DNA from 2 places in the Rhizobium sp. NXC24 genome. Region 1 is predicted to be linked to the other one. Evidence: riboswitches for the same ligand, from Rfam matches in the RefSeq annotation. Region 1 holds a riboswitch; the other holds the start of a gene.
The links. Region 1 has a riboswitch for FMN ahead of NXC24_RS12640 (6,7-dimethyl-8-ribityllumazine synthase). Riboswitches for the same ligand answer to the same signal wherever they lie in the genome.
Positions count from the first base shown of each region.

Region 2: another riboswitch for FMN. It lies ahead of ribB (3,4-dihydroxy-2-butanone-4-phosphate synthase); the one in region 1 lies ahead of NXC24_RS12640 (6,7-dimethyl-8-ribityllumazine synthase).

Region 1 covers NZ_CP024311.1:2,569,654-2,573,056, forward strand. The annotation lists gene NXC24_RS12635 (ABC transporter ATP-binding protein) at 1-961, shown strand, start outside; FMN riboswitch at 1,052-1,199, shown strand; gene NXC24_RS12640 (6,7-dimethyl-8-ribityllumazine synthase) at 1,290-1,766, shown strand; gene NXC24_RS12645 (VOC family protein) at 1,824-2,174, shown strand; gene phnF (phosphonate metabolism transcriptional regulator PhnF) at 2,180-2,908, opposite strand; gene NXC24_RS12655 (methyltransferase domain-containing protein) at 2,910-3,403, opposite strand, start outside.
Region 2 covers NZ_CP024314.1:515,325-518,727, forward strand. The annotation lists gene NXC24_RS26425 (helix-turn-helix transcriptional regulator) at 515-1,003, shown strand; gene ribB (3,4-dihydroxy-2-butanone-4-phosphate synthase) at 1,133-1,774, opposite strand; FMN riboswitch at 1,894-2,039, opposite strand; gene NXC24_RS26435 (glucose 1-dehydrogenase) at 2,147-2,929, opposite strand; gene tpiA (triose-phosphate isomerase) at 3,034-3,403, opposite strand, start outside.

The DNA.
Region 1 (3,403 bases):
CCTCGGACCGTCCGGCTGCGGCAAGACGACCGTTCTGCGCATGATCGCCGGTTTCGAAACGCCGACCGCCGGCATGCTGACGATCAACGGCAAAGATCAGCGTCCCCTGAAGCCGAACCAGCGCAACATCGGCATGGTGTTCCAGGCTTACGCACTGTTTCCGAACATGACCGTGCATGACAACGTCGCCTTCGGCCTCAAGGTCGCCGGCGTTGCCAAGCCTGACATCGACAAGCGCGTCAAGGAAATGCTCGGCCTGATCAAGCTTGATCATCTTGCCGGTCGTTATCCGTTCCAAATGTCCGGCGGCCAGCAGCAGCGCGTGGCGCTCGCCCGCGCCATCGCCGTGAAGCCGCAGGTCCTCCTGCTCGACGAACCGCTCTCGGCGCTTGATGCCAAGATCCGCGTATCGCTGCGTGAAGAAATTCGCGCCATCCAGCAGCAGCTCGGCATCACCACCGTTTTCGTGACGCATGACCAGGAAGAAGCTCTGTCGATCTCCGATCGCATCGTCGTCATGAACGCCGGCCGCGCCGACCAGATCGGCACGCCCTTCGAAATCTACAACACGCCGGCCACCCGCTTCGTCGCCTCCTTCGTCGGCACGCTGAACCTCATCGAAGGCAAGGTCGTCGATCCGGACAGCAACCGCATCATGATCGGCGATCAGGGTGTGACACTGAAGCAGTCGGTCACCGCCTACAAGCCCGGCGACACCGTATCGCTGGCGCTGCGCCCAGAAGCCGGCTCGCTGGCAGAATCGGCGAAGGGCGACACTGCTCTGACCGGCGAAGTCTCCTCGGCCCACTTCCTGGGTTCGGTCATCCGCACGCGCATGAATGTCGGCGGCAACACCATTTCCTTCGACATGTTCAACAGCCCCGGAATGATGCCTCCGAGCGTCGGCGAGAAAGTCACGCTACGCTTCGCCTCCTCCGATCTGCTGGTCATCCAGGATTGATAAGCAGCGCAATTGGACAGATTTTTCGCACGCGCCGGGCAAATCGCCCGGCGTTTTTCTTTGATTTCTGTTGCACCGCAATTATAGTCCAGGCGTTCTCAGGGCGGGGTGCAATTCCCCACCGGCGGTATGGAGGCTGATCTCCGAGCCCGCGAGCGCCTTCCGGTTCGCTGGAAGGGTCAGCAGATCCGGTGAGAGGCCGGAGCCGACGGTATAGTCCGGATGGAAGAGAGCAAGCCGGGTCGACGGCTCCTTCGCGCAAGGGGCTTCTGCGGCCTTGCGTGTTCGCCCAAGGGATATTGAGTTAAACCCTTGAAAGGCAGAGTTCATGACCATTTCCATTTCTACGCAGCCGGGCCGCATAGCGTTGATCCGGGCACGCTGGCATGCCGATATCGTCGATCAGTGCGTCGATGCCTTCATCGCCGAATGGCAGAAGACCGAAGGCGCCTCCCCCATCGACATTTTCGATGTACCCGGCGCCCTGGAAATCCCGTTGCATGCGCAGACGCTCGCCCGCAACGGCCGCTATAGCGCCATCATCGCGACCGCTTTCGTCGTCGACGGCGGCATCTATCGCCACGACTTCGTTGCCGACACCGTTCTCGATGCAATGATGCGCGTGCAATTGGATACCGGCGTTCCGATTCTTTCGACCGTGCTGACGCCGCATCATTTCCAGGAGACGGAAGCGCATATTCATTTCTTCAAGCAGCATTTCGTCATCAAGGGTCAGGAAGTGGCAAATGCCTGCCGGCAGATCCTCAGCGAACGCGCCAAGCTGCTGCCATCGGTGACTGTCTGAGTTAAGATGGTGGAGGCGGCAAAGGCCCGCCTCCATTCCTCCGGCAAGGAGCATCGCATGACCGTCCTGCGAATTGTCCCCAATCTGCATGCGGCCGATCCCGCCAGCGCTCGCGCCTTCTATGGCGACCTGCTCGGCTTGGATATCGTTATGGACCACGGCTGGATCATCACCTTTGCCTCGAAGGCGCAGACTGTGCCGCAGATCAGCATAGCCAGCGAAGGCGGCTCAGGCGCGACCGTGCCCGATCTTTCGATTGAGGTCGACGATGTCGATCAGGTCTATCAGCGCGCCCGGTCGATGCAGCTCGACATCGTCTACGATCTGAACGACGAACCCTGGGGAGTCCGGCGTTTCTACGTCCGCGATCCCTTCGGCAAGATCGTGAATATTCTGTCCCATCGATAGGCCGTTCATCCCAAATCGACGTTGAAGGTCACCCGCTCCGCCGACCATAAAGTCTCGGAATAGGTAATGGGCGCACCATCGTTATCGACATCCACTTTGAGAACGACCAATACCGGTGTTGACTTCGGCTGCCGCAACAACCGCGCCTCCTCGGCATTCGGCATGCGCGCCTCAATCTCGGTCGATAGGCGCACATAGTCGTGGACGCCGTAGCTCGCGAGTGCTGCGGTAATGGTCTGATATTGCAGCCTCGCCTTGTCGAAATCCGGAAATCGGTCAGCCGGATAGTAGGTGTCGCCAAGTTCGACGGGCACTCCATCCGCCGTCATGACACCGCGGCGATGGATGACCGGCGCGCCAAGCGCAAGCCTCAGCCGCGCCGCGACAAGCTCGGATGCCGGGACGACCTCGTGGATCAATAATTCGCCGCCAGGCTCGAAACCTTGCTCGATCAAATTCTGGGAGAACCGCGTCTTCTTCGAGAGCCTATAGTCGAGAGCCCCTCTGTGAACGAAGGTCCCTCGCCCCTGCTCCGCGCGCACCAATCCCCGCTGCTCCAAATGGCCGAGCGCCTGGCGGACAGTGAAACGGCTAACACCGAAACGTTGCATGAGTTCAGGTTCGGTCGGCAATTTGGCGCCCGGAGCAAAGGTCCCGGTGGCGATATCCGCCGCCAGGATTTCGCCGATCTGATGCCAGAGAGCACTGCCGCTCTTGCGATCGATCGTTTCCATATCAGATGCGCTTTTCGAGCCGGAACAGGAGCTTGTATTCAGCAGGATAGCTCAGCGCGTCGAGAATGCTCGGATAATATTTGCGATCCTTCGATCCGCTGACGAAGCCGCTATAGCCGAAACGCCGAACGGAAACATCGAAGCCGGCGGCTGCGAAGGCATCGATATAGTCCTGCGGAGAGCGATCCTGCACCGGCGCATTGCTGTTGCCGCCGATCAATTCGCGCCACTTCGGCCAAAGCGGCATTTCGTTGTGGCAACCGGTGACGGCGTAATAGACACCGCCATTGCGCATGACCTCGAACATCTGCTCGGCATGCCGCTTCAACTCCGGCAGCAGGTAAACGACCTCATAGCTGAATGCGACATCGAAGCTATCGGCAAAAGGCGAAAGATCGGTGGTGACTTGAAACTGCAGCGGCATGTTGCCCTTGGCCGCCACAGCCGCCGCAACCGATTCCGAAGCAATGTCGATGCCGACGCCGCGACGGAACG
Region 2 (3,403 bases), on a different replicon from region 1:
AGAAGGAAGGGGGCGCCGGCGGGCGGCGTTGTTGCACGAGCGGTCGCTTGGACGCAGGAAGTTCCGTCCACGAAGGAGCACAGGAGCCACGGCGGGGTGTCGCGAGCGCATCGTCGCAAATGGTAGGTTTCCTTATCGCGCTTCGAATAGCTCAGCACGTCATAGTATCTGCAAAGCGCGGATCTGCTGCTCTGCGAAGTACCGCGTGTTTCCAAGGTGAAGCCATTGAATCTTGTAGAGAATTCGGTTGCGCAGCTAATCGAATTCCACTATCTTTTTCTGCGAGGCAGTACGCGCTGCCTTGGGGCTGCAAACCCCTGCTAGCGGTTGGTGTCGGCCGGTACGGCACCACACTCCTTGACCTTGCGGTCGGGGAGCCTGTGGCGTATGTCCAGGTTCCTCGGAGCTAAAGGCCATAGGGCCGTCTAGCACGGTTTGCACTCCCCGATCAGTGGGTTGAGCGAGTTTTCAGCGGGGGCGTACCGCATGAAACTCTCCATTCGGGGTGTCGATCATGAATCGTCGTACAGCCGCCGCACAAGTCCGATCGGCGAGAAGACAGCAAAGCAAGCAGCCGAACATTGAAATCCAGTCCGCGCATCCCGTCGATCTGCATGTCGGACAACAGATCCGTATCCGCCGAATACAATCGAATGTATCGCTCGGCGACCTTGGCGCCGGCATTGGCGTCAGTTTCCAGCAGGTGCAGAAATACGAAAACGGCAGGAACCGCGTCAGTGCCTCCATGCTCTACGAGGTCGCCAAACGGCTGAGGGTGCCTGTCGCCAAATTCTTCGAAGGCCTTCCAGATCCCGAAGGCGCAGCGGACCCGCAAATCGTGACTGAGGTCGATGACCGCATTGCCTACATCTCCACCGCGGAAGGCCGTCGCCTCATCGAGGACGTTTTGCTGCTTCCGCCGCGTGTCCGCAGCCGCGTCGTGGCGCTGGTCAGTTCCATTGCCGATGAAGAGATGGAAGAGAGGCCGGACACCGATCTTTAGCGAAAGCAAAGGCGCGATTGTTGCGAGCGGATTGCGAGAGCTCTTGTCTAGAAAGGTGCCTCCGCCAATCGCAGACACACAACAATCTTTTGCAACAGAACGCGCCATGTTGGCATCTAGTTTGAACGATTAGGCGGCCGACATTTCCGGTGTCGCCAGATCGCGCTGATCAGTCAGGTAGGCGATCAGATCTTCGATCGTCACCAGCAGCAAACCGTGCCGCTTGGCAAACTTCTCAAGGTCCGGGAGGCGAGCCATGGTGCCGTCGTCATTGGCGACTTCGCAAATCACGCCAGATCCGGAGCGTCCGGCAAGCTTTGCGAGATCGACGGCTGCTTCCGTATGGCCGGGACGTCCAAGCACGCCAGCCGGGTGAGCGCGCAGCGGAAAAATATGCCCAGGGCGGGCAAAATCATCAGGCTGCGTGCCCCGCGTAACAAGGGCACGAACCGTCGTCGCGCGATCGGCTGCAGAAATCCCTGTCGTCGTTTCGGGAATGTAGTCCACGGACACCGTGAAGGCGGTCTTCAGAACCTCGGTATTGCGCGGAACCATGAGGGGAATATCGAGCTCATCCAGCCTTTCACCCTCCATCGCCACGCAGATCAGTCCGCGCGCATAATTCATCATGAAGGTAATTGCCGCAGGCGTTACGGCATCGGACGCAATCACAAGGTCGCCCTCGTTTTCTCGATCCTGATCATCAACAACAACAACGATCTCGCCGCGTGAAATCGCCGCGATTGCATCTTCGATTTTAGAAATTGCCATGCACTTTGCCTTTCAAGGGTTAGCTGCCTTCGCAGCATCCAAGACTTCTTTCGAAGTCACTGTTTATCCCTTGGGCGAACAAGCCTGCGGACACGCCACGACACCGGTGGCGTTCGCACGATTGCTCTCTTCCATCCGGACTTTAACCGTCGGCCCCGGCCTCTCACCGGGTCTGCTGACCCTCCACGATTTGCAGAGGCGCTCGCGGGCTCCGAGTTTCCTCGATACCGCCGGTGGGGAGTTTCACCCCGCCCTGAGAACGCTGATAAGATAGGCGATCGATATGGCCTCCCGCAAGAGGGCAGTTTTCCTCTCACTGTCTTTTCTGCGACACAACCGGTGAACAGATTGTTTTCTCATGCCTGACGGAACTCAGGACATGATGAGACCGCCATCCACATTGATCGTCTGACCTGTGATGTAGGCCGCATCATCGCTCGCGAGAAAGGTGACGAGGCCGGCGACGTCTTCGCCGGAACCGGCGCGCTTCATCGGAATGCCTGCGACCCACTCCTTCATCAATTCGCCCGGACCGTAATTGCCGAGGAGCTTACCCCAGGCCTGATCATTATAGGTCCACATGTCGGTCTCGATGATGCCGGGGCAGAAGGCATTGACGGTTATGTTTTCGATGGCGACTTCCTTTGCGAGGCTCTGCGTGATCCCGACCACGCCCATCTTCGAGGCGGCATAGTGCGGCGTGTAAATAAAGCCGTCTCGTGCCTGCCCCGATGCGGTGTTGATGATGCGCCCGCCGCGACCATGCTTGCGCATACGCAGGATCGCTTCCTGCGCGCACAGGAAGACACCCTTGGTGTTGACCGCCATGACCTTGTCCCACTCGCCTTCGGTCATGTCTTCAATCCGCGCGATTGTAATGACGCCGGCATTCTGGATCGAGACATCGACAGTACCGAAGGCATCTTCCGCAGCATCGTAAAGGACCTTCACGCTTGCCTTATCCGTGACGTCGCCGACGAAAGAGATCGCTTTGCCGCCATCCTTCTTGATCTCTTCGGCGACGGAGTGCACCGACTCCTCATTGGCGGAAACCACGAGATTTGCGCCCTCTTTCGCAAAGCGCCGTGCGATGGCGGCACCAATACCCCGGCTGGCTCCAGTGATGACGATGGTCTTGTTTTCGAAGCGGTTCATTCGGATGTCTCCCGGTCAATCGCCGTACTTCCTCGCGAACGGCGCTTATCAAAGTCAATTTTTAAGGCGCCTGCCTGAGGCCCGACAAGCGATCGATCTCGCCTTTAAGGAACTGCGCAAAGTATCGCTGCAAAATCCGCTGCCTTCAGCGAGGCTCCCCCGATAAGCGCGCCGTCGACACCGGCAATGGCAAATAGCGACGCCGCATTCGATGGCTTCACAGAACCACCGTAAAGGAGCCGTATCTCGCTGCCCTCCGCGCCAAATCGCTTGATCAGGGCCCCGCGCAGGGCGGCGTGAACTTCGGCGATCTCGGCCTCCGTCGGAACGCGGCCGGTTCCAATCGCCCATACCGGCTCGTAGGCGATAACGGTGTTGGCAGCGCAAGCACTGTCCGGAACTGACGCCGAAAGCTGGCTTTCGACGACCGCAAGCGTCATGCCGCCGGTCCTCTCATCGTCGGTCTCGCCGACG